DNA from 4 places in the Pseudoalteromonas sp. P80D2 genome. Region 1 is predicted to be linked to each of the others. Evidence: predicted binding sites of a transcription regulator. Region 1 holds the regulator's gene; each other region holds the start of a gene.
What was found. The regulator sigma-54, encoded in region 1, starts transcription at its own class of promoters, with help from an activator protein. The targets are predictions, from matches to a motif close to GTTGGCACGNNNNTNGNNT.
Positions count from the first base shown of each region.

Region 2: the regulator sigma-54 is predicted to act here: its motif matches at 6,412-6,430, upstream of flgJ (flagellar assembly peptidoglycan hydrolase FlgJ).
Region 3: the regulator sigma-54 is predicted to act here: its motif matches at 4,132-4,150, upstream of fliE (flagellar hook-basal body complex protein FliE).
Region 4: the regulator sigma-54 is predicted to act here: its motif matches at 1,712-1,730, upstream of VRK28_RS12720 (flagellar basal body rod protein FlgF).

Region 1 covers NZ_JAZDAR010000026.1:456,657-464,057, forward strand. Annotated here, with positions in the region: gene lptA (lipopolysaccharide transport periplasmic protein LptA) at 1-284, shown strand, start outside; gene lptB (LPS export ABC transporter ATP-binding protein) at 281-1,006, shown strand; gene VRK28_RS06900 (RNA polymerase factor sigma-54) at 1,114-2,610, shown strand; gene hpf (ribosome hibernation promoting factor) at 2,638-2,925, shown strand; gene ptsN (PTS IIA-like nitrogen regulatory protein PtsN) at 2,929-3,381, shown strand; gene rapZ (RNase adapter RapZ) at 3,382-4,227, shown strand; gene VRK28_RS06920 (HPr family phosphocarrier protein) at 4,241-4,513, shown strand; gene mgtE (magnesium transporter) at 4,725-6,083, shown strand; gene VRK28_RS06930 (YgiQ family radical SAM protein) at 6,161-7,401, opposite strand, start outside.
Region 2 covers NZ_JAZDAR010000047.1:162,369-169,769, reverse strand. Annotated here, with positions in the region: gene VRK28_RS12760 (flagellin N-terminal helical domain-containing protein) at 1-401, opposite strand, end outside; gene VRK28_RS12755 (flagellin N-terminal helical domain-containing protein) at 830-1,801, opposite strand; gene flgL (flagellar hook-associated protein FlgL) at 2,148-3,380, opposite strand; gene flgK (flagellar hook-associated protein FlgK) at 3,383-5,392, opposite strand; gene flgJ (flagellar assembly peptidoglycan hydrolase FlgJ) at 5,406-6,374, opposite strand; gene VRK28_RS12735 (flagellar basal body P-ring protein FlgI) at 6,569-7,401, opposite strand, start outside.
Region 3 covers NZ_JAZDAR010000047.1:192,238-199,638, reverse strand. Annotated here, with positions in the region: gene fliI (flagellar protein export ATPase FliI) at 1-152, opposite strand, end outside; gene fliH (flagellar assembly protein FliH) at 170-988, opposite strand; gene fliG (flagellar motor switch protein FliG) at 992-2,032, opposite strand; gene fliF (flagellar basal-body MS-ring/collar protein FliF) at 2,025-3,740, opposite strand; gene fliE (flagellar hook-basal body complex protein FliE) at 3,761-4,093, opposite strand; gene VRK28_RS12880 (sigma-54-dependent transcriptional regulator) at 4,264-5,667, opposite strand; gene VRK28_RS12875 (sensor histidine kinase) at 5,664-6,776, opposite strand; gene VRK28_RS12870 (DNA-3-methyladenine glycosylase I) at 6,904-7,401, shown strand, end outside.
Region 4 covers NZ_JAZDAR010000047.1:154,097-161,497, reverse strand. Annotated here, with positions in the region: gene flgH (flagellar basal body L-ring protein FlgH) at 1-87, opposite strand, end outside; gene flgG (flagellar basal-body rod protein FlgG) at 103-891, opposite strand; gene VRK28_RS12720 (flagellar basal body rod protein FlgF) at 913-1,677, opposite strand; gene flgE (flagellar hook protein FlgE) at 1,838-3,205, opposite strand; gene VRK28_RS12710 (flagellar hook assembly protein FlgD) at 3,257-3,937, opposite strand; gene flgC (flagellar basal body rod protein FlgC) at 3,951-4,382, opposite strand; gene flgB (flagellar basal body rod protein FlgB) at 4,385-4,795, opposite strand; gene VRK28_RS12695 (CheR family methyltransferase) at 4,931-5,761, opposite strand; gene VRK28_RS12690 (chemotaxis protein) at 5,783-6,715, opposite strand; gene flgA (flagellar basal body P-ring formation chaperone FlgA) at 6,858-7,401, shown strand, end outside.

The DNA of each region.
Region 1 (7,401 bases):
TTATTGCCACAGGTAAGCCTGCTTACTTCGAAGAAAAGCAAGCTGATGGCACCGTAATGAGCGCTAGCGCAGAAGAAGTACGTTATGATGTTGCAAAACGCTTCTTAACCTTAAATGGTGAAGCTGAAGTTACTCAAGCAGGTCAAAAAGTAACAGCAAAAAGCATTACCTATGATATGGCACAGCAGCTGATCAGTGCTGAAAAAGACGAAAATTCAACAGATCGTGTACACACTATTTTAGTGCCTGTTGAAAATAAAAAAGATAATAAAGGCCAACCATGAGCACATTAAAAGCAGAGCTTTTAGCTAAAAGCTACAAAGGCCGCCAAGTGGTTAAAAATGTCGGTCTTGAAGTTGAAGCTGGCAGTATTGTTGGCTTGCTTGGTCCAAATGGCGCAGGTAAAACAACGACCTTCTATATGATTGTAGGCCTAGTACCTAGCGACAAAGGTAAAATCAGTATTGATGATAACGATATCACCCTTTTACCAATGCATAGCCGTGCGCGTTTAGGTATTGGCTATCTGCCACAAGAATCGTCAATTTTTCGAAAGTTGACGGTTTACCAAAACTTGATGGCCATTTTAGAAACTCGTAAAGATCTAAATAAAACCACCCGCGAAGAAACACTCAATAGCTTACTTGATGAGTTTAGTATTCAACACATTCGTGACAGCCAAGGTATGGCGCTGTCAGGTGGTGAGCGACGCCGTGTAGAAATTGCTCGCGCATTAGCCGCTAATCCTAAATTTATCCTTTTAGATGAGCCTTTTGCTGGTGTTGATCCAATTTCAGTGTTAGATATAAAGAAAATTATTGAGCACCTAAAAAATCGTGGTATCGGTGTACTAATTACTGACCATAATGTTCGAGAAACCCTTGATGTTTGTGAAAAAGCCTACATTGTTTCTCATGGGGAGCTAATTGCATCAGGCACACCTGAGCACGTATTAGCAGACCAAACTGTACGCGATGTATATCTAGGCGAGCAATTCAGGCTGTAACCATTACGCCAGCGACTAGAGCATCTGCTAGACTTATAACAATGACAATAAATCGATAACTGTGTTTATACAGGTATCGATAACTTAAAAAGGATTGTTAGGGATACATGAGGCAATCATTACAGCTGCGCATGGGCCAGCAACTTACAATGACTCCACAACTGCAACAAGCTATTCGTTTGTTGCAGCTCAGTACATTGGATCTCCAGCAAGAAATTCAAGAAGCGCTTGATAGTAATCCTCTACTTGAAGTGGAAGAAGCGGATTACAACGAAGAAAGCACCGGCAAGAATGAGCAAAAAGCTGAATCTGACGATGTACAAGTCAGCGCGTCTGCCGAAGAAGCACCTAGCGAGTACGAGCAAGAAAGTAGTGATGCTCTCAATAAAGACACCGTAAGCGATGACTTAGCAATGGATGTTACCTGGGATGAGTACATGAGTGCCGCCCCTTCAACATCGTCAGGGCCAATGCCTGAAGATGAATCTATCTATCAGGGAGCATCAACCGAAACCCTTCACGAATACCTGATGTGGCAATTGCAACTCACGCCATTTAGCCCTACTGATGAAGCGATTGCTGTGGCAATTGTAGAAGCTATCGATGACTCAGGTATTTTAACGGTAAGCTGTGAAGATATCGTCGAAAGCTTTAATCAAAATAACGATGAAGAAGAAATCGAACTTGATGAAGTCGAAGCGGTCTTAAAAAGAATTCAGTTATTTGATCCTGTGGGTATTGGCGCGCGCAGTTTACAAGAATGCCTGTGCATTCAGCTACGCCAATTCGATGCCGATACGCCATATTTAGCTGAAACTAAAATGGTTTTATCTGAGCATATCGAATTATTAGCGAGTCGCGACTATCGAACTTTGATGAAAAAGACTAAGCTTAAAGAAAATGAGCTTAAAGAAGTGATGACGCTTATTCACAGCTTAAATCCTAAGCCTGCGGATAGCATAGTACGCGAAGAATCTGAGTACGTTATACCTGATGTATCAGTGAAAAAAGTGAAAGGCCGCTGGGTAGTCGAGTTAAACCCAGATTGTATGCCAAAGATTAGAGTGAACAGCCAATATGCGGCGATGTCTCGCTCTGTTAAATCAAGTAGCGACAGCCAATTTATTCGCTCTCACTTACAAGAAGCAAAGTGGTTTATTAAGAGCTTAGAAAGCCGTAACGATACGCTATTAAAAGTGACCAACTGTATCGTTCAACAACAACAAGCTTTCTTTGAGCATGGCCCTGAGGCAATGAAGCCGATGGTGCTAAATGATGTTGCTGAAATGGTCGAAATGCATGAATCGACGATTTCACGGGTAACAACGCAAAAATATATGCATACCCCACGGGGTATTTTTGAGTTGAAATATTTCTTCTCAAGCCATGTCAGCACCGAAAATGGTGGTGAGTGTTCTTCTACAGCAATACGCGCTTTAATCAAGAAGTTAGTCGCTGCAGAAAACTCAGCTAAACCATTGAGTGATAGCAAAATTGCAGATATATTGGCTGAGCAAGGAATTAAAGTAGCTAGACGTACAATTGCAAAATATCGTGAGTCTCTAGCAATACCTCCGTCTAATCAGCGTAAGAGTCTGATTTAGACGTTTTACATAGAAGGAAAAATGCTTATGCAACTAAATTTAACTGGTCGTCATGTAGAAATCACAGATTCATTAAGAGACTATGTAAACACCAAGTTTGCGAAACTAGAAAGGCATTTTGACCATATTAATAATGTTCATGTCATTCTAGATGTAGAAAAATTAAGCCAAAAAGCAGAAGCAACTTTACATGTAAACGGAGGCGAATTGTTCGCTTCTACAGAACATCAAGATATGTACGCAGCCATTGACTCACTGATCGATAAACTTGATCGCCAAGTCATTAAACACAAAGAGAAATTAGCTCGACATTAAATTATGAAACTAAGTTCACTTACTAACCAGGACTGCAGCAAAGCTGCGGTCCTTTTTAATAGCAAAAAAAGAATTCTTGAATATATCAGCGAACTGGCCCACCAGCAGCTTCCTCATTTATCGCAACAAGATATCCTAGATGCTTTACTCAACCGAGAAAAACTAGGTAGCACCGGCATTGGCCGAGGTATTGCTATTCCACATGGCCGAATGAGCGGCGCAGATGAGCCTCATGCATTTGTGATAGTGAGTGAATCCCCTATTAATTTTGATGCAATTGATAATCGTCCAGTTGATATTTTTGTGGCACTCATCGTACCAGATGGTGACTGTCAGCTTCACCTAAAGACCTTATCAACAATTGCTGATAGACTTAAAGATAAAGAATTTTGTAAACAGCTGCGTAGTGCTACTACCGATCAGCAACTGTTTCAGGTCATATCAGCAGAGGCATAAATGGAATTAATAATTATCAGCGGTCGCTCAGGCTCAGGTAAATCGGTCGCTTTACGAGTACTTGAAGACTTAGGCTATTATTGCGTTGATAATATTCCGGTTAATTTACTGCCTTCGCTCGTACGAAGTGTGTCTGATAACTACGATAAAATAGCGGTCAGCATCGACGTGCGTAACTTACCGAAAGAGCAGCAAGAATTTAATGATATTCTTGAGTACCTGCCAGGTTTCGCAAACCCAACACTATTCTATTTAGACAGTGATGACCAAACTCTGATCAAGCGCTTTTCAGAAACACGCCGCTTGCATCCACTATCTATTGATTCTTTGCCGCTTGATCTGGCCATTAAACAAGAAAAAATCCTGCTTGATGTGTTGATCACTCGCGCTGACTTTATGATTGATACCACTGATCTGAGTGTTCATCAGTTAGCAGAATCAATTCGCGAAAAGATTTTAGGTAAAAAAGATAAAAAGCTGATTATTACTTTTATGTCGTTTGGCTTTAAGCATGGTATTCCAAAAGAAGCTGACTACGTTTTTGATGCACGCTTTTTACCTAACCCACACTGGGAACCTGATTTAAAGCCACTAACCGGCCTTGATCAACCAGTAAAAGATTACCTAGCTAGCCACAGCATAGTACAAAAGTTCACGTGGCAAATACAAACCTTTGTGCAAACTTGGTTACCGCACTTAGAGCGCAATAACCGCAGTTACCTGACTATTGCTATTGGCTGTACCGGTGGCCAACATCGCTCTGTTTACTTAGCGCAAACAATTGGTGAGAGCTTTGCCAAAAGCCATGCTAATGTAAAAATTCGCCACCGCGAACAAGACATTTAATTAGGCACCAACAATGCACGCTGAAGATACCTTTTTAATTCAAAATAAACTTGGCTTACATGCTCGTGCTGCTACTGTTTTAGCGCAATTAGCACTGCAATTTGATGCCAAAATTACGCTTTATCAAGATGATAAAGAAGCTGAAGGCGACAGCGTGTTAGCATTAATGCTACTTGAAAGTAGTCAGGGTAAAGAAGTTCGCGTTGTATGCGAAGGCCCTGACGCCGATGCTGCATTAACGGCAATCGGCGAATTAATTGCACAACGCTTCCACGAGCAAGAATAGCATTTGCTAAGACTTCAAGGTTTACGGTAAACTTAATTCGGATATTTAAAATTCCCTTTAAATATCCTACTTTTATATCGCTCGCTTTTCTAAATTACAAAACTCTTAATAAATTTATCGCAGTGCGACGATATCTCTGCAAATACACTACAAAGCAACTATGCTGTATTTGCTTAGCCTATTTAAACTTTTTTCAGTTGTAAGGACGCCAATGCCAGAAGCCTTTGAACAAGATTACCCACTACAACAACTCAAACAAGTGACCAAGTCACTCAATAGTGGTCAATTTGTTCAAGTGCGCGGAATGTTAGCCAAAACGGCACCTTGTGATACAGCCCTTTTACTTGAATCTTCTCCCCATAAAATTCGTCGTATGCTTTGGCAGCTGGTTGATCCAGATGTCCGTGGTGATGTTCTAGAAGAACTCTCTGAAGATGTACGTCTTGGCATTATTGCCCAGATGGAGCCTGAGCACATTGCTGCTGCCACTGAAGATATGGACGACGATGACTTAGGTGAGGTTTTACGTAGTCTTCCTGATACTGTATATCAAGACGTTGTCAGTGCCATGGATTCGCAAGATAGAGAGAGAGCAACTCAAGCACTTTCTTATCAAGAGCGTTCAGCCGGTGCCTTGATGAACAGCGATACGGTTACCATTCGTCCTGACGTTACTCTCGATGTTGTACTGCGCTATTTACGCTTACGAGGTGAGCTACCAGAGGGTACCGATGACTTATATGTAGTTGATAAGCATAACTGCTTTTTAGGCGCGCTTTCATTAACTACATTGCTGACCAGCCCATCAGATAAAATTGTTCGTGATTTAATGGATGAAGACTGTGAGTCAATCCTAATCTCTATGGATGAAAGTGATGTAGCGCAATTGTTTGAACGTCACAACTGGATTTCAGCCCCTGTCGTCGATGATAACGCTCACTTGCTTGGTCGTATTACCATCGATGATATCGTTGACGTAATCCGTGAAGATGCTGAACACAGCATGCTTAGCCTCGCTGGTCTTGACGACGAAGAAGATACCTTTGCGCCAGTGCTAAAAAGTTCGCAGCGTCGCTCTATTTGGCTTGGGGTTAACTTATTAACCGCATTGTTAGCAGCCATTGTGGCAAGCTTTTTCGAAAACACCTTAGCAATCTTGCCTATTTTAGCGGTACTCAATGGTATCGTCCCTTCAATGGGGGGTGTTGCGGGTAGCCAAACCCTAACTCTGGTTATTCGTGGTATAGCGGTTGGTCATATCAACCAAACCAACCAACGCTTCTTATTACTTAAGGAGCTGGCGATTGGCGCACTGAATGGCATTATTTGGTCGATATTAATTGCTGGTGTGGTTGCCCTATGGCAGTGGGACTTTAAACTCGGCGCAGTGCTGGCCTTTGCAATGTTTATGAATCTTGTTGCCGCTGGTATTGCGGGTGCGAGCATTCCATTAATTCTTAAGAAAATGAAAATTGACCCAGCCCTTGCAGGGAGCGTAGTGCTGACAACCGTCACTGATATTGTTGGTATCTTTGCCTTTTTAGGCACCGCGACTTGGTTATTGATCTAATACCAATTCGCAATAATACTTAGTTAAGCGAATTGGTATAAATAAAAACGGCCCTTAAAGGGCCGTATTTATCTCTTTTACTTTGCGCGCTGCTTATTTTTACCTACTCGAGGTTTGGTATTGGCCTTTTTAAACTGGCTAAAACCGGTGTGACGAGTCAGTGCCGCACGGCCTTTACCGCCCTTTCCTCTAGCAGCTTTCTCGTTACGACCTTCTTCAGGTACCAAACAGTTCGGTCCTTTACCGATTAGATTCGCTTTGCCCATTTTTCTTAGTGCTTCACGGATCATCGGCCAACCAGCAGGATCGTGGTAACGTAAAATCGCTTTGTGTAAGCGACGCTGGCGTGCGCCTTTTGGAACAGGCACTTGCTCAGTATTGTTCTTAATATTACGCAGCGAGTTCATCTCAGTGTGATAAATCGTGGTTGCATTGGCCATTGGCGATGGATAAAAGTTTTGCACTTGATCAAGCTTAAAGTCATTAGACTTTAACCACAACGCCATGTTCACCATGTCTTCGTCTTTCGTTCCTGGGTGAGCAGAAATAAAATACGGGATCAAATACTGCTTTTTACCCGCTTCTTTTGAGTATTTATCAAATAGCTCTTTAAACTTATCGTAAGCACCCATGCCCGGCTTCATCATCTTAGACAATGGACCATCTTCAGTATGCTCAGGGGCAATTTTTAAGTACCCGCCTACGTGATGGGTAACCAACTCTTTTACATAGCGAGGGTCTTCTACAGCTAAGTCATAACGTACGCCAGACGCAATTAGGATTTTCTTGACACCTTTTACATCACGGGCTTTTTTATAAAGCTCAATAGTTGGGGTGTGATCCGTGTCCATGTGCTTACAGATATCAGGATAAACACATGATAAACGTCGGCATGTACTCTCTGCTTTTTTACTCTTACAGCGCAACTTGTACATATTCGCTGTCGGTCCACCTAAGTCAGAGATAACCCCAGTGAAGCCCGGTACTCTGTCACGAATTTGCTCAATTTCATCAATAATTGATTGCTCAGAACGGCTTTGAATAATACGTCCTTCGTGCTCTGTAATCGAACAGAAAGAACAGCCACCAAAGCAACCACGCATGATGTTCACCGAGGTTTTAATCATTTCATAGGCTGGGATTTTTTCATCGCCGTAGCTTGGGTGCGGAATACGCTGATATGGCAAACCAAATACGCCATCCATTTCTTCAGTTTCAAGCGGAAATGCAGGCGGGTTAACCCAAATAGAACGGTCTCCATGGCGTTGAAATAACGCACGGGCGCAACCTGGGTTTGTTTCTTGGTGCAAAATACGCG
Region 2 (7,401 bases), on a different contig from region 1:
CCGCCAAATGTGGTATCAGCTGCAATACGGTTAACCTCATCTGATAATTGACGGATCTCTTCTTGAATTGCGAGTCTATCTTCATCGGTGTTTGAACCATTTGCAGCTTGCTGAGAAAGAGTACGAATTCGTTGGAATGTTGAAGTAATTTCATCTAACGCACCTTCAGCTGTTTGCGCAAGTGAAATACCATCATTCGCATTTCGGTTACCTTGATTCAAACCCAAAATTTGTGATTGTAGACGGTCAGATATTTGTAAACCAGCCGCATCATCTGCTGCACTGTTGATACGCAAGCCTGATGAAAGGCGTTTAAACGAAGTATCTAAATCTGTACCTGTTCTATCTAGCTGCCTTTGTGCGTTTAATGCACTAACATTAGTATTTACATATAAAGCCATAATAAACTCTCTTCTTATCTGTCAAAGTAAAGTCACTTTCAAAAAGTGAATTTGACAAAGTGACCCTTACAGCGGCAAATCTAAGTCGCCTGGGGCAAAAAACTGCCACTTTGCTTGTTAGTTAATTAACTTGAAATAAATAGAGCAATTAATAGGCCAACTATTAATTGAAATTAAAAAGGAATGAAAAAAGGCTCCATTTAGGAGCCTTAAGAGAGATAAGTTTAAGAGTGGGTTCAATCACACAAATTATGGCATAATCTGTGCTTTATATTTTATGTTCTTACAAATGTTAGAACACTACTGTCAGGATTTTGAGCGCCTCCGCTTTATAATCCTATCTTAGCGCCTTTGTTAATACCCCATTAGACAAAGGCGCTTTTCTTTAAGTCAAAGTTTTGACTTCACTTTAACTCAAATCCCAACTATTAACCTAATAAACTTAGTGCCGCTTGAGGGCGTTGGTTAGCTTGACTCAAAATTGTTTGGCTAGCTTGTTGTAAGATTTGCATCTTAGTTAAGTTAGCTGTTTCTTGAGCAAAGTCGGTGTCTTTAATACGTGATTTCGCTGCACTTAAGTTTTCAGAGATATTCGATTGGTTACGAATCGTTGATTGGAAACGATTTTGAACCGCACCTAACTCCGCACGCTTTTTATCAACAACAGCGATTAGAGAGTCCATACCTGCCATGATAAGTTGAGCGTTACCTTGTGAAGACACACTGATAGTCGTTGCACCGAAGCTTGAGAAGCCAACACTTGCTTGTGCTAAACCAGAATCGACACCACTAATACCGGCAGCAAGGCTAGACATCGCCTTACCTGTTACAGCAGTTGCAACTTGAGCAATACCTGACATAGTAAAGCCACCGTTTGCAGACATACCATTAGCACCATTCGTCGTTGCGCCTACATCCTTCATACTGAAACCAATCGTTTGGATAGCATCTGCGCCAACTTGGAATTTAGCATCGTATGAACCATCAAGAAGGTTTTGGCCACCGAATGTTGTATCTTCAGCTACACGGTTAACCTCTGCTGATAATGAACGAATCTCTTCTTGAATCGCTAAGCGGTCTTCATCTGTGTTTGAACCATTCGCAGCTTGTTGTGCAAGAGTACGAATACGTTGGAACATTGATGTTACTTCGTCTAGTGAACCTTCAGCTGTTTGCGCTAAAGAGATACCGTCATTCGCGTTACGGTTACCTTGATTAAGACCGTTGATTTGCGATGTTAAACGGTCAGAAATTTGTAGACCAGCCGCATCGTCAGCTGCGCTGTTGATACGAAGACCTGATGATAAACGCTTGAATGATGTATCAAGTGAGTTACCAGAATTCATTAATTGTCTTTGAGCGTTTAATGAACTAACATTTGTATTTACATAAAGTGCCATGATATTTCTCCCGAAGTAAACTTATCATTTACTCTCAAACTTACTCTAATTAAGCGGTAACTGTTATTTGTTACTCTGCTTGGTTAATTAAGTTATCGGTCCGCTCAAAAAATCCTTTAGTGAATTTTTAAACAATTTTTCATTTTTTATTTAACACGATGTATTTAAAGGAAAAATATTTTAAAACTTTAGCTAAAGATGGCGCCTGGTTGTCTTTAAAATCGTTTCTGTGAATATTACTGAAGATCAAAACGCGACAAAGAGTGCGTTAAAACCGCTGTTTAAATGGAAAGCTTAAGGAAGGTTTTATAGGTTAAGCTTATTAAATAAGCTTAACCTACATAAATTATAAGTAATCAAATAATGAGAGGTTAGCCAAACGGCCAAATGTTGCCTGTGCAGCTTGCAGTGATGTTTCTTGTTTGGTGAGTTCAGTAATCGCTTCAGCCATATCAAGCTCAACAAGCTCAGCTTTAGCAGCTTTATTGCTAGTATCTAAGTCACTATTAGATTGTTCGATTTTTTTGGCCGTATTTAACCGACCACCCAAACCGGCCTGAACAAGTGAAACCTGATTTTTGGCATTATCGAGTTGTACGATGGCATCAGCTAAAACTTGATCAAACTCTTCTTGGGTTAAATCAGGATTGGTTAGTCCTGCTATCAGATCGTCCAAGGTATTTAACGCATTTTCTTTTTGTGGCGCTTCAAGGTCTACGTCGATTTGGCCGTTTGCAACAGGCGAAACAGAAATTTCCATACCTTGATATTCGATTTTACCGTTTTCAAAGCTGCCGCTGTCAATTGTTACACCTGCTTGCTGCACAACAAATGTATTAGGTGTGCCTGTGGTGGTAATAAAGCTTAGTGTATTGGCATTTGCCGCTGCAGCAGGATCAGCGTTGTAATTTGCCTGATGGAATTTATCGAAATCAGCTTGCTCAGTAACATAAATTTTTGAGCTTGTAATACCGCCCGAAACTGTGCCATCGTTTGAAGCTACATTTAGGCGTGCATTTACTTTTTCGAATGTATCAAAACCATTGTCACTTGATTTGATTTCTACACCTTCAGCTACTTTGATCTTGTGTTGCCCCTGATCGCCACCATATTCATAGCGTCCAGAAGTACTATTGTAACTATAAGATGGGGTATTATCTTGGTAACCCGAAAAGATAAATTTACCGTCTTCGGTCTTTGCATTCATCAAATCAAGTACCGTACTTTGCAATGCTTTAACTTCTTCAGCAATACCTTCACGGTCGATATCACTATAGGCACCGTTACCAGCTTGAATCGATAACGTATACGCGGACTCAAGTGCGCCTTTAATATTTTGCAGCACACTTTCTTCTGTTGTTAGGCGGCTATTCAGCATAGTAATGTTTTTTGTGAACTGCTCATTACCCTGAATGCGATCTGTATAAAGTAACGCGCGAGCCGTTGCGGAAGGATCGTCAGCAGCAGTCAATACACGCTTTTGAGTATTAACCTGCTCTTGCGCTTTGTTTACATTTTGTTGTGAGTTAAGAATAGAGTTAAGGTTATTCTTATACATCATGTTATTTGAAATACGCATAATTACCTCGCCGCACTTAATAAGGTGTCAAAAATAGTACGTGCTGTTGAAAGTACCTGTGCCGATGCAGCATATGATTGTTGAAAGCGCAGTAAGTTTGCCGCTTCTTCATCAAGGTTTACACCTGATAGTGATTCATACCAAGCTTCTGACTGATCAGCTAGTGCTGTAAAGGCCGCACCATTCGTTTGGGCTTGACTAGTCACTACACCAATATCAGTGACAATGCCTGAATAGGCCTGATTAAACGTTTTATGATTATCGGCTGTACTACTTGCTTCAACATTTTGACGTACTAGCTCACCATTTTGTAAATCGGCCAATAGCAAACCATTACGGTTATCATCAAAACCACCAGTGTTAAACTCTACTGTGAAGGTGTCACCTGTTGCAGGTGATCCTTCAATATTAAAGTCAAAACCGTAGGTATCGTAAGGCGCCCCTGCTTGAGCAAGAATATTCTCAGCAGGCGGTGTTATGGTAAACGTCGATGTACCGTTACCATCTGTAATTTGATACTCGTTAGCATTCGCCGTTTTCACGAGTGTGATATCGCCATTCGCCAAACTCGGTGGAGGACCCACGGTAATACCCGTTGAGTTGTCAATATCGGACACTGTGCCAGCAGAAATACTTGCATCACTGGTATTATTGATATCGTTCGCAGTTCGAATAGGTGATGCTAACGCTAAATCTTCAGGACGTTCAGTTGCAAGCTCTAAGCTAGTTGCAGCCTGAGAGTTCAACTTAACCATAAATTGGTCACCAGTATTTGCAGCACCTGATACGTTGAGTTGTAAACCAAACGCTTCACCACCTGTAATAGTTGATGAGTCAATCACACCGGCAGTCACATTTGCTGTAGATGCGGTGCCAATGGGTTCACCTTTATTATCGATTGCCTGAATCTCAACAGTGGTGGCACTGGTATAAGTAACGATAAAGTCACTTGCTGGCAATTCGCTGCCTTTACCAGGTTCAAGGGTTGCCGTCATTGTTGATGTGCCCGTATTGGCTTGATAACCAAACGCATCTACCGTTGGAATAGCAAAAATATCGCCGCCAATTTCACCATTAGCGTCCATACCTAAGCTATTTTGTTGGTTAAAGGCATCGGCTAATGCTAAGCCCATTTGACCAAGTTGGTTTTGCGCTGGCACTAAAATATCGTCACGAAATGCCAGTAAGCCACCAATTTTGCCTTTCAATTTACTCACATCAACTTCAAGCGGCACGGCTTTGCCACCGTTTACATCAAGTTTTAATTCTTTAAAGTTCGGATCTGGATCGCCACTGAATGAAAACAGGTTAAATGTGCCACTTTGCATTACAAGTGCTTGACCAGAGCCTAAATACACTTGTTTCTCGCCGTTATTACCATCGAGTGTTTCAATATCAATCAGCTCAGATAGATCACGAATTGCTTTATCACGTTCATTATATAAACCACTTGATACTGACTCACGATCAGTACCATGAAACGAAGCAATCTTGGTATTTAAATCACTGATATTTTGGATCAGGTTATTTGCTTCATCTGAAAAGATTTCTAGCTGCTCATTTACTACTGCTTTTTGGTCAACCACAATGCTCGATAATCTGTCCATTTGATCAATCAAATTTTGTGCATCCGTCATGACCAGTGAACGAGCTACTGTTGATGACGGTTGGTTTAAGCTTTCTTGTACATTGTTAAAAAACGAATTTACGCTCGTTGATAAGCTGTTTGACTCTTCTGAAAACAAGCTATCTACACGGCTTGCTTCAGTTACAAACTGATCAAAGAACGCTTTATTAGAGGTATCTCTATTTAATTGCTTTTGTGCAAATTCATTTAGTAAGCGATACGTTTCACCACGGCCGACTTGGTTATCGATCATGGTTGTGAACTCAGTACGCTCACGTACATAGCCCTCGGTATTAACGTTGGCGATGTTTTTACTGGTGGTTTGTAAAAGCTCAGAGTTAGCTCTTACACCGGCATTTGCTATGTCATATAAGCTAAATGACATGAGGGTCTACTCCTTAACGTACCAATGAAGCAGCGACGCTTTGAAGCTCAACGCGCTTCAATACCTGCTTAATTTTATCGGCATAATTTGGATCTGTTGCATAGCCTGCTTTTTGTAACGAATCTAAAAAGGCTGCAGGTTCTGCGGTATTATTAAGTGCTTCTTGATAACGTGGGTTTTCATTTAAAAAATCCACAAAGTCGTTCACACTATCTTTAATCGATTGATAAGAGCGAAAACTTGCTTGCTTTTTAACTGGCACACCTTGTTCAAACTCAAGCGTGACTTTGCTTGCTTTATCACCTTGCCAGCTCCTATCCGATTTAATATTGAATAAGTTGTTACTACTTGTGCCATCAGCTTTACTGATGATGTGTTTACCCCACCCCGTCTCAAGTGCTGCTTGAGCAACCATCACAGCTGGGTTTAAGCCAATTTTCTCAGCCGCATTTTTAGCGTGCTCCCAAACAGAGCTAATGAAAGACTCAGCATCTTCAAAGCGGTTTTCTGATTGCTCGTTCGCTGATGTATCCTCGACAGCTTGTGGTTTAGCCTTAGCCTCAGTAGTGCTATCAACAACACCGCTTGCGCGTTTATCACTATCAAAGTCAGCCGTCGTTCTTAGTACAGAACCTGGTGTAAACTCTTTACCGTCTGGCGAGAGTTGCTGAACAATCAAGTCAGCTAGACCCAACGAGCCATTTGATGAAAGCTCAACCGACATTTGTTGGTCATGCATCTCTTCAAAAAATTTAACGCCGCTTGAATTAAATGGGCTGTCTTTGTCTTCAAACGCTTCATTTGCTTTACGCATACTTTTAAGCAGCATCTGAGTGAAGATAGATTCAAATTGTGCCGCCGCTTTTTTCAGCGCCTCTTTTGACGCATCGCTAGAGGCATCACTTTTTAAGGCATTTTGACGTAATGAGTCTAAGTTGCCTAAATCAAAAAAGTTTTGCTTGTCGAGATGATTAGTATCCATCAGCTTTTTGACACAATAGTTAATAATGAAAATTAAAATGCAAAAATTGCGCCAATAAAAAACTTTATAAATGAATGGCTAATAACTTATACAGGAATGGAGTAACTTCAGAGCCAAGATTTTGGCTGATGTTTATACACTGAACGATTTAAGAATTACTAAAACAAAAAACGCGCTCGAAAGCGCGTTTTAATTTAAATGATAACCAGTTGCCCGTTTATCGCCCCCGCTTCTTTTAAAGCTTCAAGGATTGCCATTAAATCACCCGGTGCGGCCCCAACTTCATTGATTGCACGCACGAGATCATCAAGATTAACACCTGGATTAAATACAAAAGCACGTGAATCATCTTCGTTCACATCAATAATACTTTGATTGGTAACCGTGGTTTCACCATCACTTAAAGCATTTGGCTGTGACACATTTTGCTGCTCAGCAATGGTGACCGTTAAACCACCATGTGTAATCGCCGCTGGCTGTAGCTTCACGTTTTTGCCAATCACTATTGTGCCTGTGCGAGAGTTCACAATAATTTTTGCTGCTGTGTCTGCTGGCTTAAACTCTAAGTTTTCAAGTGTCGACAAATAAGCAACACGTTGAGAAGCATCACGCGGTGCTAACACTCGTACTGAAGCTGCATCGATTGCCTGAGCGCTATCAGGGCCCACTAAATCATTAATCGTTTGCTCTAAGCGTTTAGCCGTTGTGAAATCAGGACGATTTAAATTAAAGGTAATGTAGTCACCTTGCATAAACGGGCTCTTAATAGCACGCTCTACAATGGCACCGTTTGGAATACGGCCCACTGTGGGTGTGTTAATAATTACACGGCTACCGTCTGCTCCTTCGGCACCTAGGCCACCAACGACTAAGCTGCCTTGTGCAATCGCATAGGTATTACCATCAACCCCTTTTAGGAAGGTTTGTAATAAAGTACCGCCACGTAAACTACCGGCACTACCGATAGACGAAACCGTAATATCAATGGTTTGACCGGGTTTTCTAAATGCCGGTAACTCTGCATGCA
Region 3 (7,401 bases), on a different contig from region 1:
CATTGACTGCCAACAGGTGCTCTAAGCCCTTTTGCTTCTAGCGTTAAACCAACGACACGCGTCAGAATACCGGCAACAGCTGGTTTTGGGGCCTTGATATTTTTTTCATAGCGCTGTAAGCGTTCGCTTAGAGTCATTGATTGAACACTCATAATGAGCCTAAAAAGTATTAGATACCACTGCTATGCAAAAAGTTTTCCAACGTTTCTTTGACGCGGGTTTTTATTGTCATGTCGAGGGATGATTGCGGGGTTTTAATTTCGCAGCCACCACGTTCTAAAGTCGGCTCTGCAACTAACTGCCAGTGGTTATCTGCGATAGTTTGTTCGCCATAACTTTCGGTAATTAAAGCAATATCATCAGGATGTAAGTGAATACGTACTTTCGCTTGTTCTTCACCTAACGCATCAATAGCTTGCTTCAAAGCATGTAAAATGACTTCTGGTGAGGTTTTAATTTCTTGGTAAACTAAAACTTCAGTTAACATTACAGCTAACTGCACTAACTGCTTTTCGGCACTTTCATCGACTTTACATAATGGTTGAGAAAGGCTATCAAGTAAGCTTCTTAAGTTGGTCAGCTGCTCTTCTAAAATTGGCTTTATTTCTTCTTGGCCTTGCTCCTTACCAAGCTCAACACCTTCTTTAAAGCCAGCTTCTTTTCCCTCATGTGCGCCTTTTTCAAAACCATCTATATAGCCTTGCTCATGGCCTTGCTTTAATCCTTCTTCGTAGGCATCTTGACGGATTTTTTCAAGCTCAGCCATTGTTAGCGACGGAATTTCAGGCTCTTCTGGCTGCTCTTCGGCCTGCTGCTTTTGCTGCTCTTTACGATATAAGTCAGCTAAAGGCGTGCCATATGCCGTTGAACGTCCGGCGAGTTTTGTTGTATCTTGCGTCACTTCAGGAATTGGCCAGTTTTCCAATAATTCATCGGCAGCCTCACTGGCATGCACTGGGCGTCCTGTATGAAATGAAGACTTACTCATGGCTTACAGGAACTCCTCACCACCACCGCCACCAAGCATAATTTCGCCTGAGTCAGCTAAACGACGTGCCGTAGAAAGAATTTCTTTCTGTGCCGCTTCTACTTCACTAATACGAACAGGGCCCATTGCCTCAAGATCATCAGCGAGTAATTCAGCAGCACGTTTTGACATATTACCCAAAATCTTCTCTTTTAATGCTTCGTCAGTACCTTTAATTGCTTTCATTAATACATCTTGCTGTACTTCACGAAGGATCGCTTGAATACCACGGTCTTCAACATCCATTAAGTTCTCAAAGACAAACATAAGGTCTTGGATTTGCTGTGACATCTCTTCATCGTGTTCACGGATTGAATCCATTAACTGACCTTCAACATTGGTATCTAGGTAGTTCATGATATCAGCAGCCGCTTTCAAGCCACCCATTTTCGCAGCTTGCGCACCAGCTTGACCTGCGAACTGTTTCTCCATGATTTCATTCAACTCTTGCAATGCTGCTGGTTGAACTTCTTCAAGGTTTGCAATACGCATAGTTAAATCTAAGCGCACTTTTTCTGGGAATTGCGACAAGATTTCCGCTGATTGCTCTGGCTCTAAATACGATAAAACAATGGTTTGAATTTGCGGGTGCTCGTTGCGAATAATATTCGCCACTTGCTTTGAATCCATCCACTTCAATGAATCAAGACCTTTCGCCCCTGAGCCCATAACAATTTGGTCAATAAGGCTGGCTGCCTTGTCTTCACCAAGCGCTGCTGTAAGGGCTTTTTTGATAAAGTCTTCAGACTGGAAGCCAATGGTACTGAAGCTCTGAATTTGCTCAATAAACAAATTATGGACTGCGCTAATTTTCGCTTGCGATAAATCATCTAGCGCAGCCATTGCCATACCCACTTTTTGCACTTGCTTTGGCTCTAAGTGCTTAAGGATTTGCGCAGCATCTTCTTCTGATAAGCTCAGCAATAAAATTGCCGCCTTATCCACACCGTCTAATTTATCAACATCAAACGCCGGTGGTAGTTGTTTTTGTTCTTGATCAGTCATCTTCTGTTAACCACGCTTTCACTACTTGAGAAGACAGTTCTGGTTCATTTGCAACCAATGCACGAACTGCTTTGAGTAAATCTTCATCGCCATGTAAGTCTGGCAGCTGTAGTGTACCATCACTTGAGAATCCTACAGCAGCAGAGTCAAAGTCTTTATTTAGCATATCTAGCGTGCTATCACCAATATCTACACCTGCACTTAATGCATCTTCATCATATTCTTCTAGTGTATCGTCTGGGTAAATTAGACGTTTCAGCATAGGTCTTACTACAAAGACAATCAGTACGATGATAACCAGTGCACCTAATGCTAAGCGTAGCATCTTCATGAACCAATCTTGCTCCCAAAGTGGAACTTCAATCGCTTCACCAGCATCTTCACGAACAAATGGCACTGTGACAACCTCAAGTGCATCACCACGCTGCATATCAAAACCAACACCGCCTTGTAATAAACGACGAATATTTGACAATGCTTCTACAGAGCGAGGAACCATGGTTGTTTCACCATTTTCACCCACCTGCGGTACATAATCAACGGCAACTGAAACACTGATGCGACGGATAACACCGGTTTGCTGACGCTTATGCGAAATAGTTGTATCAAGCTCATAGTTACGTGTTGCTTCTTTATGCGAACGACTTGGGTTCGTTGCTGAGCCTGCTCCACCTTGGCCTGCAATTTCTGGAATATTAGAGTTAACTGGCGGCTGATTCGTTAGCGCACCAGGAATGCCCACTGCAAGACCACCGATGTTGTTTTCTTCGAACGTGGTTTCACTGCGCACTGCTGGTAAGTCTGGGTTATAACGTTTTTGTGTTTCTTCGACTGCACTAAAGTCCATATTTAAATCGACTTGCGCGGTATAGTTACCTAAGCCTACAACTGGAATAAGGATGCTATCGATTTTATTTAAGTACTCTTCTTCACGCTTACGTTCAATTTCATACTCTTTACGAGAGCGAGCAGCAAGTGAGTTTTGTGAACCTGAATTAAGTAAGCGACCATTTTGATCGGTAACAGTAACACGCTCTGGCGATAAACCTTGGACTGCTGAGGCAACAATATCAACTACTGAGTCAACTTCTTCACCGTCAAGTGTACGACCGCGTTTTAAAGTAAGCACTACCGTCGCTGAAGGTTGTTTTTCACGACGAGCAAATACGTTTTCTTTTGGAATAGCTAAAAGTACTTTGGCGCGAGTAACATTTTTTAGCTCTTCGATGGTACGTGCAAGCTGTTGCTCACGACCATGTTTTAAACGTTCACGTTCAAGGCGTTGGCTAACACCAAACCCCATGTCTTGCATGATGATGTCAGTACCTGAGCTTGGCGCTTGCTCTAGACCTTCACGAGCCATCAATAATTTAATGTTTTGGTATTCACCTTCTTCAACAGAGATGACGTTACCATCAAGTTCATAATCAATCTTTTGAGCGTCTAAAAAGTCCAGCGTTTGAATAAGCTCTTCCGTTGGCATTTTGCCAAGCGGACGCATATCTGGTTGACGAGCCCAAATAATAATAAAAATTGCGATAGCCAAACAGATTGCCAAAGCGATCACTAAAGTAACCTGGCGTAAAACATCTACACCGTTTAAGGCACTTAGGTAGCCTGACTTTTGCTCTTGTTGATCATCAGTATCGGTTGAGTCGATACCGCCGCCTGCTAAGGCTAGATCAGTTGATTGATTAGATTGCGCCACAATAATTCTCCACTACCTAGTTACACAGGCATGTTCATGATTTCTTTATAAGCTTCAACAAGTTTATTTCGAACTTGCACCGTAGCTTCAAACGCGACTGATGATTTTTGCGAAGCAATCATTACGTCAGCTAAAGAAACACTGCGATCGCCCATTTCCATTGCTGTTACTTTTTGCTTAGCATCTTGTTGTAAGCCATTCACTGTATCAAGTGCATTGGTAAGTAAATCACCAAACTGTGCCGACGATGTTGGCTGAGTTTGTGTTGGTAAATTATTAATTGAGTTACTACGGCCTACTTCTGAAGCCATAGCTTGCATTTCTTGAAATAATGCGCTGTTTTGAACTTTCATAATACTCTCTGACAATGCAGTTTACTTATACACTGATAAAGCACAAACCGTGCCACAAAATAAACCATTTAAATTCAATGGCTTGAATCATTAATTTTGCATGTCAGAGTTTTGACAGCAAACAAGCTCACAAAAATGTGAGCTTGTTTGAGCAACTTTTTGGAAGGAGTTTATGCAGGTAAGGCTATACCCAAGTCTCGCATTTGCGCCAGTTTATAACGTAACGTGCGCGGACTAATACCTAAGGTTTCTGCAACCTCTTTGCGTTTACCATTACAGCGCGCTAAGGTTTCTAAAATAATACGATGCTCTTTGTCTTTCAGCTCGTCTTTGTAATTACCTTGCTCACTCACTTGTGGCACGGTATCTAAATTAACTTCAACAGGCTGTTCTTGATATGCCGGTGCGTTGTGTGGCGGCGTAGCGACTGGCTTGATATCAACCGTAAGCAACTCTTCAATAAAGACATCATCTTGATGAATACTATTCCCATCGCATAATATCAACGCCCGTTGAATAACGTTATCAAGCTCTCGTACATTACCTGGCCAAGCATGCGATAGCAGCTTTTGTTTCGCACCCTCACTTAGTTGAGCGATAGGCTCTTTACTTTTCAGACAATGACGCTCAATTAAATGCTCAGCCAATACAATAATGTCGCCAGGACGCTCTGCTAATGGTTTCCACATTAGCGGGAATACATTTAAGCGATAATATAAATCTTCTCTAAATAGGTTTTCGCTCACCGCTTCTTTCAAATCTCGGTTACTTGTAGCAAGTACGCGAACATCAAGCTCTATGGTTTTACGACCGCCTAAGCGCTCTACTTCGCGCTCTTGAAGTACACGCAGTAATTTAGCTTGCAAGCCTAAATCCATCTCAGTGATTTCATCAAGTAAGATGGTACCACCTTGAGCTTGCTCAAATTTACCCGGACAGGCTTGAATAGCGCCGGTAAACGCCCCTTTTTCGTAACCGAATAAGGTTGCTTCAAGCATGTTTTCAGGAATAGCAGCGCAGTTAATAGCCACAAAGGGGGCATCGCTACGATTTGATTTATCGTGGATAAAACGAGCCAAGACTTCTTTACCCGAGCCACTTGGGCCGAGTACCATTACACTGGCATCTGAGCGGGCAACTTTGCTCGCGAGCTCTAATAGCTTAATACTTGACGGATCGGCAACAATTGGGCCATCGGTTTCTTTTTCCTTTTCAGGCAAATAACGACTCACCATATTAAGGAGCACTTCTGGAGCAAACGGCTTTGCCATGTAATCAATCGCGCCTAAACGCATTGCTTCTACAGCATCATCAATAGTGGCATAGGCCGTCATCATTAAGACCGGCAGCTCAGGATAATTAAGTTTAATGCTACGTAGTAGGTCAAGGCCGCTCATAGCGCCCATTTGCACATCACTAACAACCAATGAATAGCTATTTTGCTTAAGCAAGATCATCGCTTGTTCGGCGCTATCTGCAGCAACGCAATCAATACCCGACATTTCAAGGGTATCGATCAGTGCTTCTCGTAAGCCTGCGTCGTCTTCAACGACTAAAATAGAGTTAGTATTCATTTTGCCTCCGCTGACATTGGTTCTGCACTAATTGGCAAGATCAAACTAAAACATGCTCCCCCATGAGCATTATTAGTCACTTCAACCCGTCCTTGGTGCGCATTGGCGACTGAACTTACAACTGCAAGTCCAAGCCCCGTGCCTTGGCTTTTGGTAGTGTAAAAAGGTTCGAATAATTTGTTGGCATGACGTAAATCAACACCTGGGCCATTATCACTGACACTTATACGAACACAGTTTTCGCTAGTTTCGTCACGTTCGGCACTCAGGGTTACCACAGCCTCAGAGCCAATAATTTGAATACTATTGTGGATCAGGTTTTGAATAGCACTCGCCAGAGCAGTTTTATTACCCATAATTTCAATATCTGGCTCAGGCAAGTTCACGCTAAGTTCACTGTTATTTTGTGCAACCATAGCATCAGCACCGGCTTTTACTTCATTAAGTAACTGTTGCATTGAAACGCTTTCGACAACTTGTTGCTCACCACTTTTGGCAAATAACAGCATATCGTTCACTTGGGTTTCTAAGTCTTTTAAACGCGACATTAGCTTCGTATGAAAGTTGCCACGCGAGCTTTCAGGCAATCGCTTTGAGCCTAAATTTGCGGCATACAGCATGGCCGCTGATAACGGTGTTCTGACCTGATGAGCAAGCGAAGCAACCATTTTGCCAAGCGCACTTAAGCGCTGCATATGTGCAACTCGCTTTTGTAAGCGTCTGGTTTCAGTTAAATCTGTCATTAAAATTAACTGTCCTGGCTCTGGAGCAAGCGCAGTAATATCAAGCTTAATTAAACGGCCATCCTTAAGTGATACTTCATGTCCATCGTCTTGCTGTGGTCGAAATGAGCGTTGAATTACGCTAAACCACTTTTCACCTTCGAGGGGTTCACCTAGCATATCAATGGCAATTTGATTGGCTTTTGCGATCATGCCTCGGCCATCTAAAACCACCACACCCGCAGGCATGGTATCAACCAAATGACCTAACCAACTGGCTTGTAGGCGCAGCTCACTCAATTCACCAACATACTCTTCTTGTTGTAAGCATGGGTTATATTGTTTGGCTGTGATAAATTGTGGTTTTAGGACATTTGCTAAGGCCATAATCGATACTCAAAAAATCGTGTCTACCAAGCTAAATGCACAATCCGTACCAAATTTATTTTTGTTTTATTTCAATAAATTAAAGACCAAATAACACTGACAAAAAAATGACAATCGCGAGGGAATAATGCAAAAAGAACACCATTGCCGTTGCCCATGGCTCGATACCAGCAAAGAAGATTATGTGGCCTATCACGACCAAGAATGGGGGGTGCCATTGTATGATGATCACCGCTTATTTGAATTTATAACCTTAGAGTCAGCACAAGCGGGACTGAGTTGGTATACCATACTTAAAAAGCGTGATGGCTATCGCAGTGCCTTTAAAAACTTTGTTGTCGAAGAGGTTGCCAAAATGACCGAAGACGACGTCGAAAGGTTAATGCAGTTTGAAGGTATTATTCGTAATCGCGCTAAAATCGCAGCCACTATCAATAATGCGCAACGTTTTATTGAGATTCAAAAAGAGTTTGGTAGTTTCTCAAATTACCAATGGCAGTTTGTTGGTGGCAAGCCATTGGTAAACAACCTTGATAAATTAGAGGATTACCCTGCTATTACTGAAGCCTCAACAGCATTCGCCAAAGATTTAAAAAAGCGCGGCTTTAAGTTTTTAGGCCCGACG
Region 4 (7,401 bases), on a different contig from region 1:
GTCATCCTGAACCACATGATGATTTTGCGTTGTCATACAACCACCCAGCATTAATGCTGCCGATGTGACTAAGATAATATTACGCATGCTGCCTCCTACCCATTAAAGCTGTTGATTGATGTAACTAAGCATTTCATCAACCGCTGAAATCACTTTTGAATTCATTTCATAAATTCGTTGCGTTTCGATCAAGTTAACGAGTTCTTCTGTTACATTCACATTAGACGTTTCTAGAGAACCTTGAACCACAGTACCTAAACCATCGATACCTGGGTTCCCTTGCACAGGTGCACCACTCACAGCGGTTTCGGTGTACAAGTTTTGCCCCATTGGCTCAAGACCTGATGGATTAATAAAGTCACTAATTGTTAGCTGACCAATTACCACGTTCTCTGCTTGTCCTGAAATACGTACCGACACTTCACCGTCTTGCGAAACAGTAATTGATTGTGCATCGTCTGGTACGTTCATTTCTGGCTGTAATGGAAAACCCGCACCAGAAGTTACAATGCGACCATCTTCGTCAGTGGTGAATTGACCATTACGTGAGTATGCAATGTTGCCATCTGGTAATTGCACTTCAAAGAAACCCGGGCCTGAAATCATCCAGTCCAATGAATTTTCTGTGGTAAGCATGTTACCTTGTGAAAAGTTCTTTTGGTTAGCAACCACTTTGGCACCGGCACCAAGCATTAAACCCGATGGCATTTCAGTGTCTTGAGATGAACGACCACCTGGTTGATTGATGTTTTGATATAGTAAATCTTCAAATACGGCGCGGCTTTTTTTATAGCCGACCGTGCTGGCATTCGCGAGATTATTTGAGATCACCGAAATATCGGTTTGTTGGGCGTCAAGCCCGGTTTTACTGATCCATAATGCAGGATTCATAACTCTACCCTCTCAGTCATCTTAAACAATGCGTAACAGCTGATCTTGACGCTCGTCGAGCTCTTCGGCTGTTTTCATTAATTTAACTTGTAATTCAAATTGGCGTTGATTGCTGATCATGTCGACCATTTCATGCACTGGGTTTACGTTCGACATTTCAAGCGTACCCGACAGTACTTTTACGTTTGGTGAAATATCACAAAAACCACAAAGGTCATTGACCAACATGTCTTCTTTTGGTCGAAATAAACCGTCATTACCTTTTTCAAGCTGAGTGTTATCAGCCTCAATCACTTTTAAGCGATCAACCACTTCCAAAAAGTTTGCTGGCGCTCCTTGTGGGCGAACCTGAATAGCACCGTCTTCACTAAACTCAACTTTCTCGATAGGTAATGGCAAAATGATTGGACCACCTTCGCCAATTACTTGACGGCCATGGCTAGTGATCAACGCGCCATCTGGAGTAATGTTTAATGTGCCAGTTTTGGTGTACGCCTCATTGCCTGATGCATCTTGTACACTCAACCAACCACGGTCACTCATCGCGATATCAAGCTCGCGGCCAGTTTCAACAAAACCACCCGATTCCATATTAGATCCAGGGCGTTCTTGCATTGCAAACACCCTAGATGGCAGACCTTCACCGAAGGCTTGCATAGAGCGAGCTTGTGCAAAATCAGCTTTAAAGCCAGTGGTGTTAGCATTAGCAAGGTTGTTGGCCTTGAGTTCAAGACCTCGCAAACTTTGCTTAGCACCCGACATGGCAATGTAGACCATTTTGTCCATAACATTGACTCACTAAAAATACGATAACTAAGAAATGCAATAAAAGTGCCAAAGTAAAATTGACACTAAAATAGAAGAGAAAAATGAATAATTAGAATGAAAAAAGGCTGCCAATAGAGGGAGCAGCCTTCGTGTCGGATTAAGCTTAGAGCCGTTAAAATTAACGGATCTGTAGGATGTTTTGCTGTAGTGTTGAGTTAACCTCAAGCGCACGTGAATTTGCTTGGAAGTTACGCTGCGCACTAATCAAGTCAACAAGTTCGTTAGTTAGGTTTACGTTTGATTGTTCAAGCGCAGATGAGTTAATTGAACCCAAGGTACCTGAACCTGGTTCGCCAGCAATAGGCTCACCTGACGTTAAACTCTTCTTCCAAGAAGTATCACCCACTTGTTGTAAACCCTGTGAGTTCGAAAAGCGTACCATGGCAACTTGACCTAAGAATGAAGTGTCACCATTACTGTATGAAGCAACAATTTTACCGTCAGAACCGATATCGATACCCGATAGACGACCTACAGTCGCACCATCTTGTTCCAGTGCTTTTACTTCAAAGTTACTAGCATATTGAGTAGGTACTTTATTCGCTGTTGCCGCTTCATCACGCCAGTTCATCGTTACATCATCAGGGAAACTAGCACCATTAGATAGTAAGTCAGATAAACCTGTCGCAGCGCCTGCGCCATTTGGTAAAGTTAATGGGTTAAATGATGCATCAGTATTAGCAACACCATCCGTGTTAAGTGGTAAACCACTTGAATCAAATTGGAATGTAGTTAGTGGTGTATAAGGCGTTGTTGTTTGCTCTACACCACTTGCATCAAATGGTTTTTCATCCAGTGTGGCGTATACTTGCCACTCATTGTCATTACCTGTCACAGCTGCATCAGTTTTAACGAAGAAGAACTGTAAAATATGTGGCTCACCTAATGAATCATACACAGTTGTTGATGTTGAACTATTATATGTAGCACTTGATTCAGGATCAAACGGTGTCACTGTTGGCGCAGAGGCACGTGAATCAAGGTTAAATGATGAATAAACATTCGTGGTTGCACGAGGTGAACCTGATGCATCAGGAATTTGTAACGCTGAAGATGTACTTAAGCTAACAGAAGTGGTATCACCAGTTGCTTCATCAACAGGGAAACCTTGTAAGTAGTTACCGCTTGCATCAACAATAAAGTTATCCTGATTTAATTTAAACGCACCTGCACGAGTATATGTGAAGTCTTGCGCACCTAGGTCATTCGCCATTGCGAAATAACCTTCACCAGTGATCGCTAAGTCAAGAGAGTTATTTGTGAAAGATAACGAACCTTGGTGGAATTGCTGTGCCACCATTGTCGTTCTTACACCGTCACCATTTTTTGTTTTACCAGAACTAAATACTGATGATGCGTATACATCAGCGAACTCTGCACGAGACTCTTTAAAGCCTGTAGTGTTCACGTTAGCAATATTATTTGCTGTAACGTCTAAATCTTTTTGCGCGGCTGCTAAGCCTGTTAATGCAATATTGAAGCTCATAACTCACCTCTAACCTATCTCTTAGCCTAAGCTAACCCAAACCTTTTTTACTTATGCGATTTCAGCTATATCAGTTAGCCTAACCGCACCCTCTTTTGTATTTACGATAATGCCGCTTGCGCCATTAATATTGACACTTTCAATATTCTTAAAGGTCGCCATTGGCATACTGCTGTAGTCTCCATTTACAAAGCCTTCAGCACTGATGTCATATTCACCTTCAGGTAGCACATTGCCATCATTGTCTTTACCATCCCATTCAAAACGAAGTGCACCCGCTGACTGAGAACCTAATTCAATGGTACGCACTAACTGGCCTGATGAATCCGTTATTCTTAGCGTTAAAGATTCAACAGCGGTTTCTGCAACCACAGAACCTTTAGCGAGATTTTCGCCATCAAAATCAATGGTGTCAGACTCAAGTAACGCTTGCTTACCAACAAGCGTTGAAGCCTGTAAGGCAGAGTTAGATGTCATTGATGCAGTGAGTGATTCAAACTTCTCATTTAAGTTTGAAATACCCTCAGCCATAGTGAAATTCGTCATCTGCGCAATCATTTGATCGTTGTCAGCTGGCTTGCTTGGGTCTTGAAACGACAACTGTTGTGTTAAAAGTGAGAAGAAGTCTTCTTGCGTTAAAGTATCATCTTTCTCTTCTGTTTTATTTTGATTGTCTTGCCAACGTAAATTATCTAAATACGTTGATGACGCACTGCTGATGTCGTTACTCATAACTTATCCTCGGTTACCGCTGCCCAAGCAACAGTGTTTTACTTAACATTTGCTTAGCTGCATCAGCAACTTGCACATTTGTTTGGTAAGAGCGAGAGGCTGAAATCATATTTGCCATTTCTTCTACAACATTAACGTTAGGTTTGTAGATATAACCATTTTCATCCGCACTTGGGTGGTTCGGGTTATATTCAATTTGCAGAGGTTTATCGCTCTCTACAACACCTAATACTTTAACGCCAACAGAAGAGCCCTGAGGATTGCTTTGTGATGATGACGCTTTAGTCAGCTCTGCAGCAAAAACAGGATGGCGCGCTCGGTATGTCTGATCTTGGCTGGAACTAATCGTATTCGCATTCGAGATATTACTGGCTGTGGTATTTAAGCGAACATTTTGTGCACTCATACCGGTTGCTGAAATATCAAAAACATTATACAAACTCATGATTAAGCTCCTTGACTACCGAGGGCTTTTTTAAGGCCTTTAATTTTACTACTCATAAATTGCAGGCTTGCCTGATACTCTAATGAGTTCTGTACATACAAGTTTCGTTCCACTTGTATATCGACTGAGTTACCATCACCTGTATCTGCTTGATTTGGCGTACGAAACATTTCTGCACTGCCAACAAAACGACTGCCCCCGGCAATATGTTTAGCATCGGTTCTTACCATGCTATTGCCGCCTTGCTGGTTGCTTTTTGCCGCTTTTAATGCCGAGGCAAAATCGATATCTTTCGCTTTATAGCCCGGCGTATCAGCATTAGCGATATTTGTCGCTAATAACTCAGCGCGTTGTGAACGGATCAACATCGCATGAGGATGAACACCAAATGCTTTATCAAAACTGATAGCCATAACCATCTCCAAAAAATTGACTCTGTAGTGGTTAATGCAAAAGCTAAGCCAAAAATTTAGGAGTGATTTAATTTATATAAGAGACTGAAAAATAGGTAAATTTAGCAACCTAAGGGCTAGGTTGCTAAGGAGAGTTTACTTTTTCTGATAGATGATACCGGGGTTACAACGAACCATATCAAAGCTATCACTTAAGCCCGCCATTGATTCTGACGCACCTAAAAACAGGTAACCTTTCGGGTTTAAAGCTTGAGCAAATTGCGAAATGATTTTAGCTTTTACTTCTGGTGAAAAGTAAATTAACACATTACGGCAAAATATGATGTCAAACTTGCCCATTAGGGCATATGAATCGAGTAAGTTTAAATGTCTAAAGCTGACCATTTTACGTATAGGGTCAACTACCTGAGCCATTCCATTACCGCTGTCCTTGAAGAACTTTTGACGACGCTCCATCGACAAGCCACGAGCAAGGGCTAGCGAGTCATACTCAGCATTCTTGCACATATCAAGCATGGTATTAGAGATATCAGTGCCAATAATTTGCGCACCCATCTTTAATACGCCTGGGTTTTTAGATTGGAACTCGGCAACCGACATGGCAATTGAGTACGGCTCTTGTCCTGATGAACTTGCCGCTGACCATATCTTTAGTGGCCTACGCACATCTTTAAGCTCAGGAAATAGTTTTGTTTTCAATAACTCAAACGGATATTGGTCACGAAACCAAAGCGTTTCATTGGTTGTCATCGCATCAACGACAGCGGCACGAAGCTGCCTCTCATGAGGGCTTAGTGTTTTACTTACCAACTGTGATAAAGACTCAACATTAAAACGCGCCATAAGCGGCGCAAGGCGGCTTTTAACTAAATAAAGTTTATTATCGCCAAGCACAATGCCACATTGTTGCTCTAAAAAAGAGCGGAATTGATCGTATTCGCTTTGTTGTAAATGCTTATTTTCCAAAGTAATACCACCTATAAATAATTAATCACAATGAACCCACTTCTTCACAGCTGTCGCTAATTCATCTGGGTTAAATTTTGCAATAAAATCATCAGCACCCACTTTTTCGATCATTGCTTGGTTAAACACCCCACTTAAAGAGGTATGCAAGATCACATGCAAAGGTGATAATTTTGGATCAGCCTTAATTTCAGCGGTTAAGGTATAACCGTCCATTTCTGGCATTTCTACATCAGATATTAATAGACCAACACGTTCAGTAATATCATTTTGACAATCGAGCTGAGCAATCTCTCTTAAACGTAAAAGCGCTTCTTTTCCGTTTTTAGCTAGTTCAGTTTGTACACCTAGAGGTTCAAGCGCACGCTTAACTTGGTTTCGAGCTACTGCAGAGTCATCAGCAATAAAGACAATACGCTCACCTAAGTCACGCTGAATCTCACCTTCACCAACTACTTCAGCACTCACTTCAGTGTTAACTGGGCAAATTTCGTTTAATATCTTTTCTACATCGAGAATTTCAACTAATTCGTTTTCAATCTCAGTGACCGCAGTTAGGTAAGAATAACGTCCGGCTCCCGAAGGCGGCGGCATTATTTTTTCCCAGTTCATATTCACGATGCGTTCAACACCACCAACTAAAAACCCTTGCACTGAACGGTTGTACTCAGCAATGATGATAAAACTGTCTTTGATATTTTCAATTGCAGGGCCACCTACAGCCATCGATAAATCAATAACAGAGATAGTTTGACCACGGATATGCGCAACACCGCGAATGTACGCATTTGATTTAGGCATGTTAGTAAGTGGTGGACATTGCAGAACCTCTCTTACTTTAAACACGTTTATACCAAAGCGTTGTCGCCCTCTGAGTTTGAATAATAGTAATTCAAGGCGGTTTTGCCCAACCAACTGAGTACGCTGGTTAACTGAGTCTAAAATGCCTGCCATTTCAATCTCCTAAAGATAAACAATCAGAGCTGGAACAATAATTGCCTTCTTTGTGTTAAAGCTACATAAGGTTACAAAGCGTCTGTTTTTTGACGCAAAATATTTATACCTTGTTTTCAACCATAAGCATAGTCGAAACAATATGAGTTTGTTAAAAAAAAGCCGAAGATACAGTGTTTTTTATTTTCTTACTAGCCTGTTGTTTACAACACAACTACAGGCAGAAGTTTATAATACCGAGCAACTTCAACAAATCGCCATCGATTTTGTTAGCGAGCAGCTCCCTGATCTGGACACCACACCTCAAATTAGTGCTTTACCATTAGATAGTCGCATTCCTGAGAGGTTATGTGAGTCACCAATTAACAAAGAGTTACCAACAGAGCCTCCTTTTAATCGGCAGGTAACTGTACAACTTAAGTGCCAAGATTTAAATAGTTGGACCCAATACGTTCACGTGCGCATTATTGAGCTAGAACCTGTGGTTGTTGTTACCACTAATTTAGCCCGTGGAGAGGTCATTCGCCCTGAACATTTACGCCTCGAAATGAAGCCAAAGCAATTTGTTAGAACGCAATATGTTCAAGATGAGGCTATACTTATTGGCAGTCGCAGTAAGCGTAACTTGCGTGATGGTAGTCCGATTGTAATGAGCCAGGTTTGTATGGTTTGTAAAGGCGATAATG